One region of the Anoxynatronum sibiricum genome, then DNA from elsewhere that is predicted to be linked to it. Evidence: riboswitches for the same ligand, from Rfam matches in the RefSeq annotation. Region 1 holds a riboswitch; each other region holds the start of a gene.
What was found. Region 1 has a riboswitch for cyclic di-GMP ahead of AAIG11_RS12475 (transglutaminase-like domain-containing protein). Riboswitches for the same ligand answer to the same signal wherever they lie in the genome.
Positions count from the first base shown of each region.

Region 2: linked by a shared signal. The riboswitch ahead of AAIG11_RS13295 (stalk domain-containing protein) and the one ahead of AAIG11_RS12475 (transglutaminase-like domain-containing protein) in region 1 are both predicted to bind cyclic di-GMP.
Region 3: linked by a shared signal. The riboswitch ahead of AAIG11_RS11700 (response regulator) and the one ahead of AAIG11_RS12475 (transglutaminase-like domain-containing protein) in region 1 are both predicted to bind cyclic di-GMP.

Region 1 is NZ_JBCITM010000013.1:81,233-85,447, reverse strand. Features, by position in the region: gene AAIG11_RS12485 (class D sortase) at 1-517, shown strand, start outside; gene AAIG11_RS12480 (AfsR/SARP family transcriptional regulator) at 569-1,849, opposite strand; cyclic di-GMP riboswitch class I at 2,323-2,398, shown strand; cyclic di-GMP riboswitch class I at 2,433-2,508, shown strand; gene AAIG11_RS12475 (transglutaminase-like domain-containing protein) at 2,522-3,322, shown strand; gene AAIG11_RS12470 (hypothetical protein) at 3,480-3,653, shown strand; gene AAIG11_RS12465 (sigma-70 family RNA polymerase sigma factor) at 3,875-4,215, shown strand, end outside.
Region 2 is NZ_JBCITM010000016.1:893-5,107, reverse strand. Features, by position in the region: gene AAIG11_RS13300 (DUF4412 domain-containing protein) at 1-644, shown strand, start outside; gene AAIG11_RS13295 (stalk domain-containing protein) at 763-2,298, opposite strand; cyclic di-GMP riboswitch class I at 2,452-2,540, opposite strand; gene AAIG11_RS13290 (hypothetical protein) at 2,845-3,069, shown strand; gene AAIG11_RS13285 (HNH endonuclease domain-containing protein) at 3,041-4,156, shown strand.
Region 3 is NZ_JBCITM010000012.1:13,236-17,450, forward strand. Features, by position in the region: gene AAIG11_RS11690 (TetR/AcrR family transcriptional regulator) at 1-192, shown strand, start outside; gene AAIG11_RS11695 (PAS domain-containing sensor histidine kinase) at 212-1,894, shown strand; cyclic di-GMP riboswitch class II at 2,022-2,105, shown strand; gene AAIG11_RS11700 (response regulator) at 2,165-4,215, shown strand, end outside.

The sequences.
Region 1 (4,215 bases):
GGAGATGTTCACGGCTTATGAAGAGGAAGTACAGGGCTATGAAGCATCGCCGGAGGAAATAAGACCAGCGGAAGAAGGCGCGTTGCTGGGTAGTTTGGAAATTCCAGCAATTGATGCAAAGATGCCGGTGGTACAGGGTGCCAGTGACCATAATCTTAAAACAGCAGCGGCATTGCTGGACGGCACTTCACCCATTGGCAGTATTGGCAATGCTGCCATTGCAGCCCACCGAAGCCATACCTACGGGCGTTTCTTCAATCGGCTGAACGAGGTGAAACTGGGTGATACCATTCATATCACAACACCTGAAGAAACATATGTGTACCGCGTTTATGAAATTAAAGTGGTGGAGCCCACAGACTTGTCGGTATTAAACCGGAACAGCCGGGATAAGGTGGTCACGCTGATTACCTGCGACCCCATCTATGTGGCATCTCATCGGCTGATTATACACGGTGTCATGGTGGAGTCTGAAGAGGAAGCAAATGAACAAACAACAGCAACAGCAGGCTCTTGAGCCTGCTGTTGCTGTTTGAGAACCGAATATAATGGCTGGAAAAAGGAGGTTTCACTCAGCAAAGGAAGAAGGGGTTGCAGCAGCAAAGTCACCCGGGGGAAGCTGCGCCGGAGGCAAAATCAGATGACAGTGAGTCTTGATACGGGTCAAGTCGTCTGGATTTTCCCGGGGGAATTTTTGAATGACGCGTTGCAACACCGCCTCCATGGTTTCGGTATTAAGACCTGGAAGGAGAACCAGAAACTGAGAATCGTTCCAACGGGTAACGGTATCACCTTTTCGAAGATGGTGCAGCAGGTGTTGCTGCAAGGCCTGCATGCGCTGTTGCTGTTTGCCGTGAGAAGCAGATGAGGGATGACTCATGGTAACCATGCCCACCACCGCCTGGGCACCGCTGCGTTCACTGCGGCGGCGTTCCAGCTCGTAGATGGATCTAAACACATCTGGATTGCAAAAATAGGCATTTTCAAGGGGGTCAATCCCATCCAGATCAGCATGAAGGGCATCCATGGAATCAAGGGTGGGCTGGGTCGAAAGCATGCGCTTGTACAGCGACTTCAAAGCAGGGGTGGGTTTCAGGCCCAACTCCTGATAGTAGAAACCGGTAATGTACTCATAATGAGTAAGTGCCTGTTTGCGTTCTCCCAGTTGAAGCAGCGATTCCATCAGACGAAGGTGAAATTCTTCCTCATAGATGTCCAGTTCAATGGCCTTCTCGCAAACTCGCAGTACTTCGGCAAACTGACCAAGCTCCATCAACAAACCTGTGGATGACAACACGGCTTTCAAATACTGGCGGCGATAGTGACTGCGTACCGGAAAAACCCACTGCTGATCGGTGCATTCCGGCAAGTAATCACCATGGTACATTGAAAGGGCCTTCTGATAATGCAATAATGCCTTTTCTGGATGCTCATGCTGTAAAGCTTCTCCCAGCTGAACGGAAGACTCAAAAATATCCGCGTCTACCCGGGCATCCATCTCCGGATTCCATCGATAGTAGCCGTTGACATAGACAATGCTCATATAGGAAGTCTGGCTGTTTTCGTTTTCTTCAAGAATCTGACGAAGCCGATGCATCTGGCGGCGCAGGGTGCTTCGGGGATCATTATAATCCTCCGATGCCCACAAACCATCCAACAATGCCTCCGGTGTGAAGGAGCGTTGCCGGTGGGTCAGCATAAATTTGAAGAGTTCCCACAGCTTCCTGGACCCTGGGGAAGCCTCAACCAGAGATTGTCGGTTTTTTTCCACATCAAAACAACCCAGAGTCTTTATGGTGATCACAGACTGATCTTTCGCTGTTGTTTCATCAGTTACTGCATGATTCATGGGTGCCACCTTCTTTCTGTCCTCTCTGTCTCTAAATTACCCGATATTTTGGATTTCATGTCGAATCTGGTTAAAAAATATCAAAAAAGAGGACCCGAGACCTAAAAAAGTTAAAAATCGGGAAGGATTGACGTCAGGTGTCTGCCAAAGGCAAAGAAGCTGCCAACAAGTCAAACTGAATGTTAGAGGCAGAAAGGACGTCAATGACACTCAAAGGTGCGTATAATATAGCGGATGATCCTATCATACTAGAAATGCCAGGAGTTTTCAATCATGGCCCAGAGTCACGAATTTGAAGCAATCAATCAGACGGTATCCGGCATGAACTAAAGGTGAGAAGTTTACATAAAACTGAAAGAAGGAGAAATAAAGACCGCTAAATTCAGGATAAAAGGTTTACAAAAGTACATTTGATGATATAATGACAATAACAGCTCGTACAATTGAATGAGCAGGTAGGAAGCGAAACTTTTTACCGATAAAGGCAAACTTTGGGAAACCGGAGGACGCAAAGCTAAAGGGCCTGTAAAATGGCAGCCAGCTACCGAAGAAGAAGTTTTTTATTTACCCAAAAACCGCTTTCCACCGATAAAGGCAAACTTCAGGAAACTGAAGGACGCAAAGCTAAAGGGCCTGTAAAATGGCAGCCAGCTACCGAAAGGAAGTCTTTTTATGAATAAAAGCCGGTTTATGGTGATGTTGCTGATGGTGTTGGTTATTGCCAGTACCGTATCAGTCAGTGCAATGGAAGTGGCTTCCCTGGATACCCGTTCAGTGGAGACTGGTCTGTTGTCGGTTCAATACCAGGTGCCAGGACATACTGCCACCAAAATCATGCTTGAAAAAGGCGGCGAGCGGTCAGTTTTTGACCTTTCGGCAACAAGAACAGAAGAAACCATTCCGCTTCTTCTGGGTGACGGACAGTACAAGGTTTCCATCCTTGAGCATGTGAGCGGTAACCAGTACCGCCCCATCAAAACCGAAACCATTGAAGTGGCCATTGTTGATCCGACAGCCCGTTTCCTAAGTTCTGTTCAGGAAATTCGATGGGATCAGAATATGAAAGCCATACAGAAAGCAGCGGCTTTGACTGCCGGATTAACCACAGACATGGAAAAAGTGACGGCTATCTACGAATATATTGTTGAAAATATCAGATATGATGATGCCAAGGCAGCCACGGTCACCAGTGGCTATCAACCAGACATTGACGCCACTTTATTATCAGGCAGCGGTATCTGCTACGATTATGCCGCTCTCTTTGCAGCCATGATGCGGAGCGTGGGCGTGCCTGCCAGAATGGCAAAGGGGTATGCCCCGGGAATAGATGTGTATCACGCATGGAACGAAATACTGGTGGATGGTGAATGGCAGACGATGGATACCACCATGGATGCCGCCTACCGGCAGAGCAAGATGCCTGTAAAGATGTTCAAGGATGGCGCAGCATTTAATAAAACCAGTGAAGTATAGGATTAGGATCGTCTGGATGCATTTCAAGTTGATTGCCAATAATCATACTGCCTTTCCAACTTTCTTTCCATAAAAGAAGCCTGTCCCAACTCTCCCGGGACAGGCTTCTTTGCTACTCTCAAGTGAGCACGGTGATTAAAATAAGGTGGCAGACTGAATGGCACTGACGGCTATTTCAACAAGAGTCGATTTCTCAGGGGTGGTGCCTGTATTGAGAGTGCTTCATAATGTTCGATGGATTTTTAGTTTTGTTTTTTCGGGCAGCTATTGCAATGTTGGCCAGTCTCAATCCAATCAGGCAGAAAACATCGGGAGGCAGATTTCTGTTTGAGAGCAGTATCTGGTTGAGAGAAGTAACGGGTGATGTCAAAGCTGTTTTTAAGAGAAAGGGTTGCATGATCGCAATCAGAAAATAAGCGGAACAAAAAAAGGGTTTAGAATGAATGGAAAAGATAGATGGGTATGATAGAATATAACAATCATCATCCGTCAACAGATTAGTACCCTAAAATGAAACTTTGTTTCGTATTTAATTTGCGAGGAGGTGGCAGCGTGCCATCGCTTCTGAAGCACATTCCATTTGGCAAAAAACTGGAGAAGCGGGTGATATCCGCTCAGTCCGGCAGTGAATCTGAGCGGAATATGCTGATTCGGGAATATGCTCCGTTCATCAAAAAAAATCTAAGCCAACAACTGGGACGTTACATCGAAGAAGAAAACGATGATGTCTTTTCAGTTGGCTTAATGGCTTTTAATGAAGCCATCGACCATTACCAGCTGGAACGGGGCAGTTTTTTGCCCTTTGCGGCAACGGTGATTCGTAACCGCGCCATTGATCACCTCAGAAAAAACAAAGGTGCTGTGAATGAGATGCCCTTTACAGCGCTGGGCGA
Region 2 (4,215 bases), on a different contig from region 1:
CCCAAGAGCCTGAAACCGATCCAGAGACCCCCGTCTCCTCCGGCGAAACCATGAACGAAAGCCAAATTGCTGCCCTCTTCAGCGGCGGCAGGGAAATGAGCGAAGTCTCCTACGAAATGAACATCAGCGGCCCCACCATGGATACCATGAAAACCCGCATCTGGCTGAAAGGCGAGCGGATGCGCAGTGAAAGTGAAGCCATGGGCGTTAACTTCATCATGATCTACGACACTGAAGCAGTTTACACCCTTGATCCCCAGGAGAAAACTGCCATGAAAATGCCCGTTGACATGGGAATGGATGGCACCATGGAGCCCATCACGGCAGAGGACCTGACAGAAGACGTAGACACCGAAACCATGGAATACCTGGGAACAGAAATGGTCAACGGCATCCAATGCCATGTGGTGCAAACCACCGACAGTGAGAGTGGCGTTCAGATGAAAATGTGGCTGCATACCGATTACGGATTCCCCATGAAGATGGAAGGTCAGGGGAACAATCCTGAAGACCAGTTTTTGATGGAGGTCACCAACTTCCAAACCGGTGGCATCTCCAACGATCTTTTCGTCGTTCCCTCCGATTATGAAATCATGGACTTCAGCGAAATGTTCCAGGGGCTGCCTGCCATACCCGGTTCCTGAACAAGCCGGTCAATTCAATCGTTGCAATCAAAGAGCTGCGCCTGATGACATTGTCACTGGGCACAGCTCTTATTTATTCAGTCACAGTTCTAACTGAAACAGTTTACCGAAAAAGGCGCTAAGGTGCAGGGTAAACGATGATAACCTCCTGACCCACAGGCTCCCAGTCAACACTGCTGCCAAGATTCTCAGCAACAAAGCGAAGCGGCAGCATGGTTCTGCCGGGAGGAATAATCACCGGCGTCACCTGGGCATTGTTGGCATCAATCTGTTGCATCACACCGTTTACCCGGGCACTGTTCCGGTTAATCCACAGATCAATGGTGGTTTCACCGAACTCAATGGTCACCCGCTGATCGCCGGCATCCCAGCCCACCGTGGCACCCAGGGCCTCTGCCACATAACGAATGGGTAATAGTGTTCTGCCGCCGCTGATAATGGGGGACGTATCCATGGTTCTCAGCGAATCGTTGACAAAGTAATCAGACTGGTTTATGAAGAATCGAATCACAACGCCGTCACCCGATGGTGTCGAAGGTGTTGAAGGCGGCAGGGCAGGCGATTCTGGCGGCGTTTCCGGTTCAACAGGCACTTCCGGCTCCTCTAAGACCTCGGGAACCTCCAGTCCTTCCAGTTCTTCCTCTTCAAGATCAGCATCCTGCTCAATGATACCGCCGGTTTCATTGCTGTAAGCAGAAAAACCATTGGCATTTCGCGCCCTTACCCGGTAAAGGTACAGCGTGTCTACGGCGACATTTTCGTCCACAAAAACGGTGACGTTGGCGCCCACTTCACCAATTTCACTAAAGGCACCGCCATTGGCCTGCCTTTCAATGTGAAAGGCCTGTTCATTGCCGGCATTATCTGTCCAGCTCAGTGAAAAAGCCGGACCATCAATGGCCGTTGCCATCAAATCAGTGGGAGCAGCAGGCGCGTTGGCCGGCGGTGGTGCCAGCCCCAAGGCCTGGGTAGTAGCAGCTGCTTCATTGGAATAGCCAGAGTTCCCCATGCCATTATACGCCCTGACCCGGTACGTGTAGTTGGTCATGGCGCTCAGGCCGGTATCTGCAAACTGAGTGGTGTTGGCATCCAGCACAGCAATTTCATTAAAACCGCCAGCCTGATTGGTCACTCTTCGTTCCACTTTGTAGCCAGTCTCATTGCCTGCATTGTCTTTCCAGGTGAGACTGATGGAAGAAGCTGAAACAGCGCTTGCCGACAAATCAGTGGGAGCCGGTGGCACCAAAATCAGGTTTAAATCCTGGGGATCCAACGCCTTGAATATAGTAAAGTTGGCGCTGTTACTGGTGTACCAGGTATCATTGTTGGGCGACCATCGCACCCGAATTCTTCCCTGGTTTGTCACCTGGTCGGGCACTGTCCAGTTGTAGCTGGTTCCTAAAACCGAGGTGATGTAAGTCCAGTTGGCGCCGCCATTGGCAGAAAAATAGATTTGCGTGTTTCCCCCGGCAGCAGATTTTTGCCAGGTAATGGTGTGGTTACCCCCTACCTGAAAGCTCTCGCCGCCTGTTGGTGAAGTTAGATTGACATAAGACAGCGGTGCCAGCTGCAGATCATTGGCGGTGACACTGCCGCTCACTGACATAAGCACCAGCAGCAAAATCGTGATGAATCCGATCATACGTCTTTTCAATAGTTCTCCTCCTTACTCAAATCCACAGTTGCCTCTCAGCTTGTTATTGCCACAAACACGCCCCTTTCCCATTTCAAACCAATTAGTTCTGATTCCTTTTTGTCTCCCGCTGCAGAAAAAGCCGTCAAACGCAAAAAAGCCCAGCATTCCTCTCGGGGCAGCTGGACAATCATTGCATCTGATGATACGGCAGACTCCAAACTTTGCGTCCCAATCTTTCGATTGGTTTGCCCAAAGGTACTGGCTCACTCATCCTTACAAAATACCGACGTTCACATTGAGCGGGAGAAAGCGTCACAGGGTGCAATCATGCATATGTATTTGAGTGTGATAATCATTCTCGATATGTGATAATTTTACCCAAATCTGCTGCTTTAAACCGCATCGGCAAGTCAATTGATGAAAAAAGTTCAGAAAAAACAAAAAAAGAGAGAAAAATGCCTTCACAGGTCGAATAGCTATTATATAATGGAAGAAATGAATTAATCACGAGCATCAGAGCAGAGAGAAGATCACCTGAACGCCAATGACGGGAGTGACCACCGGATGACACCAGCCGCCACCTCTACGGGAACGCTGAACAGCCTGGCAGAAGACCTTTTCATGGAGCTCTTCTGTGACACCTTTGGTCCCGAAAAATCCCAGCACATTTACATCCAGTATCCCTTCACCGACATCTACGGAAATAGTCGGTTGATTTGGGTTGATTTATTGACTGACACTTTATTAGGAGGGCGAAACAATGGAAATACTTCCACTGCAATCCTTTGAAGCCATTAAACTGGTGCAGATGCTTGCAGATAAGAGTATGACAAATAGCTACAAAATATTTTGGCTCAGAGGGATAATTGATTCTGCGATAGAAGGAAAAACAGTAGTTAACATCGAAGATAATGTGATCAAGATGATCAGTGAAGCATGGTATCCAGTAACACAGTATAAGTTATCATTGGGGAAATTAGATAAAATAGAGGAGATCATTGGTGAAGTTTTAAAGAGGGATCCCGGGGCAGCTATCAGAAATAAAGATGATTTAGCTGATACGATCAAATCTTTTGGAGCAGCAGACTTTAGATCGAAAATTAACCGTTTAGCAAGATATGTTACTTTCAGACTTTTAACTCCATTTTATGCCGAACAACTTCGTGGGTTGTCTGATCATGATAAAAACAGAAAAATCCAAGAACTTAGTCAAGGAGACCAAGACGCACTATACAGAATTAGTAGTAAGGGTACAAGTCTGTATATTAATGATCGATGGGCAACGTTTATTCAGAAAAACCGCCAAGTAATTAGCGGCTGGTCTGATCACGTTCTCATAAACTATTTGCAACGAAGAAATCCGAATGTGCCAGCGATACCTTTAAAGATCTTTCCACCAATGAAGCGTGATCTATCAAAAGCTAAACGATTTTGGGGGCTTGTTCAAGAGAATGTTGAACTAATGGATATCTATACCAAGAGACCAATGACTTCACAACACACTCTAGAACTTGGCGAAATTAGTATTGATCATTTTGTACCCTGGAGCTTTGTGCAACATGACCTGGTTTGGAATTTGATTCCAACATTCAAGCGAATTAACAGTATGAAAAGTAATCATGTCCCAAATCTGAATAAGTATTTGGATGATTTCTGCATTGTTCAGTATAAGGCAGTTAACTGCATGATTAATACTGGGATGCATAAATATTTGGAGGATTACTACACTGTTGATCAAAAAATGGTTGAAATGTTAACAAGAAGAAGTAATTTTGAGAAGAAAGATTTTATTGCTGCTCTTAAGCGGACGATTGAACCGCAAGTTCAAATTGCCACTAACCAAGGTTTCTTAGAATGGGAGTATATTGATGATTAATGATTTAAACTCTGAAACACTGGATATAAATTAAAGCAAATCCATTGTCTTGAATCAAT
Region 3 (4,215 bases), on a different contig from region 1:
GTGGAGGGCCTTTTCGAAACAATGATTTTGGAAGGCAACCTCAGTCAGAATTGCAAGAAAGGAGCGCTAAGCCTGTACCTTTGTTTGGGCAATGGTCTGTTGGATATCATGCTGGCAAATCAGGAAGAATCATTTGACTTTGAATCTTTTGCAGAAGACTCATGGCAGTTTTATCAGATGGCAATCCGCTAATGAAGTGGAGGAATGAGAGTTGAAACGATTCAAAGATAGTAGAGAGCAAACCCGCAAACGTCGAAGACGCCGTTATCAGGCGTTACCAGCTGAGAAGCTCATGACAGCGAAGGAAAATGCATTTCATGATGTGATGATGAAGATCCCTGCTTTGGCGGTGCAGGGCTATCGCATGGATGGCACAACTGTTTACTGGAATGAAGCCTCTGAAAAACTATACGGCTATACTCAGAAGGAAGCCCTGGGAAAGAGCCTGTTGAGTTTAATCATTCCACCCGAAATGCACAAACAAGTTAAAGAACACATCCGGGTCATGAGTCGAACCAAAATACCAGTACCGGCGGGAGAGTTAACCCTGAAGCATCGTGAGGGAACACCTGTGGAAGTGTTTTCCAGTCACAGTATCATCACTTTGAAAAATGGAGACACCTATTTGTATTGCTTTGACATTGACCTGTCAGAAAGAAATGCTATCCGGGAAACCATGAGAATGTCAGAAGAGAGGTACCGGTTGATCAATCAAGTATCCGGAACTGGTTCCTGGGAGTACAACGCTGAGACGAGGAAAGACTGGTACAGCCCTATGTATTTCAATATGCTGGGTTATGACGAAACAGAGTTCTTGTCACCAGAAGGTAGTGGCTTTGTGAATGCCTGGCAAATTCTCATTCATCCAGATGAACGGGTGAATGCTCAAGAACATCTTGATCGTTATCTTGCTGGAGGATCAAAAGGACTTTATGAAGCTACTTTTCGGATGAAACGGAAAGATGGCACATGGGCCTGGATCCTCTCCCGAGGAAAGACCCTGCAGGACGAAAATGGCCATCCAACCAGTCTGACGGTGGGAACGCATGTTGACATTACCCACAGTAAACAGATTCAACTTGAACTGGAAATCAAGAATCAGGAACTGACAGAAGCCAAGGCTGCTGCCGAAGTTGCCGATCGGGTCAAATCCCAGTTTTTGGCCAATATGAGCCATGAACTGCGCACCCCCTTAAATGGTCTCATGGGAATGACGCAGTTAATGCAACTGACCGAACTCACCGAAGAACAGGCAGAATACCTGAACTACACCATCCAGTCATGCAAATCCCTTGTGACAGTTGTCGAAGAGATCCTCAACTACACCAGCATGGAAATAATAATGCAAAAACGAAGAGAAGAGTCCTTTCATCTGGAAGATCTTCTAAAAGAAGTGGCAGAACTGCATCAACCCACTGCCATTAACAAAGGACTTGTTTTAAGCACCCATCGGGCACAAAGCCTGCCCAATGAACTGGTGGGGGACCGCTTTAAGCTGAAGCAGATATTGGGTAATCTGGTGGGGAACGCAGTGAAGTTTACAGAATCCGGCACTGTCCAACTGGTTGCAAGTCAAGAGGTCGGCAAAGCTGATCCGGGACGCATTCGAATCACTTTTCGGGTGAAAGACACAGGCATCGGTATTCCAAAAGAAAAACTGGACCACATCTTCCAACAGTTTAGCCAGGCAGATGAATCGGATACCCGAAAATATGGTGGACTGGGCCTGGGTCTGGCAGTGGCAAGGAAACTGGCGGCGATAATCGGATACTCCCTTACTGCAGAAAGCACACCGGGAAAAGGCAGTGTGTTTACCCTCACGGGTGAAATGCGCTGGGTGAGTAAAGCAGAGATGGAGGCCTTGAAATCGTTAAAAAAACACAAAAAGCAATAATGTCAATAAAAACATGTAAATCTTTAAAAGAAGTGATTATGGACCACAGAAATATGGTAATATAGTCATTAAAACAAGCGGAAGCGAAGTGCTCAGAAAGTTTTCTTGAAAGATAAAACGATGCAAATAATTAACGGACACGAAGAATCCAGGGTCTTATTTGGACGCTTTAACCCTGGAGGAGTGAGTAGCGTAACCGGCCGCTTTTTTAGTTTGGCCGGTTTTTGTGTGTGACAAAAGACAGTTCTTCGTATTGAAAGGATGAAAAAAATGGGAAAAGAGACCACGACAACGCTCTACCAAAAAATCCGGAAAATACTGGAATCTCATTTACCCGCCGGGGAACTGACTGTACAGGTTGTGGAGAAGTTGGTGGATGAAGTCAGCACGTATCATCAGGAACTGGAGCATCAAAATCAGCAGCTTGTGAAGCAGGAAGATAGTTTAAGAAAATTAATTGATGAATGCATAGAAGATGCCCATACTTTTCAAAACCTTTTTGAAGAAGCACCTGTTGCCTACATGGTACTGAATGAAACCTTCGAAATCAAACAAATTAACAGCCAAGGCCGCATGCTTGTGGAACTGCCTGATCAACCATTGAAAGGGCAGCAATTTCTGAGGTTGTTGACACAAGAAAGCCAAAATGAGTTGGAGCATTATCTCCGCGAGGTGGAGGATGGCCAAGAGCCCAGTCCCATTTTTGTGAAAATGCAGACGAAAACGGGTCGGCGGTGGATTCGTCTGGAAGCAGTCAAGACGAAAATTCATCATGAAGAACAATGGAGACTTGCCCTATTTGATGATACTGAGGAAGTTGAAAATAAAGAAAAGCTTAAACAAACACTGCATCAATACCAACATCAGATGAAGCTGTTGGCGGCGCTGGTGGAACACAGCGACAGTATCGCAGTTGTCAAAGACCTGAACCTTCGTGTAATGGCAACCAACACCGCATTTGCACAAATAGCCGGATATGAAAAACCGGAAGACTTGTTGGGAAAAACAGATGCAGAAATATTCGGCATTTCTCCAAATATCGAACCTATCCGAAGCTACATGGAAGATGAACAACAGGTACAACAGCTGAATCCGGGAGAGTATTTGATAAAAGAAGAACTGGTTTTCACAAATTCTGGCGAAAAAAAGACGGTGCTTACAAAGAAGTTCCCCATCTATGATGAAACAGGAAAACTACAGGGAACCGGCAATATCTCTCTGGATATCACAGACCGTAAACAACTGGAAGAAGATCTGGCCCAATATACCAGTATCTTGGAACAGAACAATGAAGCACTGAAGCTTGCCGCAAACAAAGCTGAAGCTGCAACCCAGGCCAAAAGCCAGTTTTTGGCCAACATGAGCCATGAAATCCGCACCCCAATGAACGGTATTTTAGGGTTTTTGCAGCTGTTGGAAGAAACACAACTGAGCCGACAGCAAATCCAGTACATCGCCTATATTAAAACATCCACAGAAACCCTTTTGACATTAATCAACGATATTTTAGACTTCAGCAAAATAGAATCCGGAAAAATGGAACTGGAAAACATCCCATTTGACCTCCGATCTGCCGTGGAAGATGCTGTTATGGGCCAAGCTCACCGAGGCCAGAGTAAAGGATTGGAAATGAATCTGCAGCTTCATCCGGGTTTGCCCCATCAGGTCAAAGGTGACCCTACCCGGTTTCGGCAGATCCTCACCAACCTCATCAGTAATGCTGTCAAGTTCACTGAAAAAGGTCATGTCACCATTGCCTGTCATGAAATTGAAAAAGCAGAAAACTACAGCACGGTTGAAATTGCAATCACCGACACTGGGATAGGGATCCCGCAAGAAGCTTTGGAAACCTTGTTCCAAACCTTCACCCAAGTTGACGCTTCCACAACCCGGGAATATGGCGGCAGTGGGCTGGGGCTGGCTATCACGCGGGATCTGGTAAAACTCATGGGCGGAAACATCAGCGTCAACAGCACCCTTGGTCAGGGCAGTACCTTTATCGTTACCCTGCCGCTGCCCATGGACGATACGCCGGTGCAAACCTTGACAGATCACCAGGTTCTAAAAGGAAAACACATCCACATTGTAGACGATGTGGCACTGAACCGGGAAATTTTGCGCAGTTACCTGGAAGAAGCCGGTTGTCAGGTCACAGAAAGCACTCGTGGAGTGGACGTCATCGACCGGTTGATCAAACAGGCTCGGCGGAATGAACCAGTCCACGCTGTTGTCATGGATCAACAGATGCCCGGCATGAGCGGAGATGACTTGGCTGCAGCCTTAAAGGTCATCTCTGATACCAAAGAGATACCCCTTTGCCT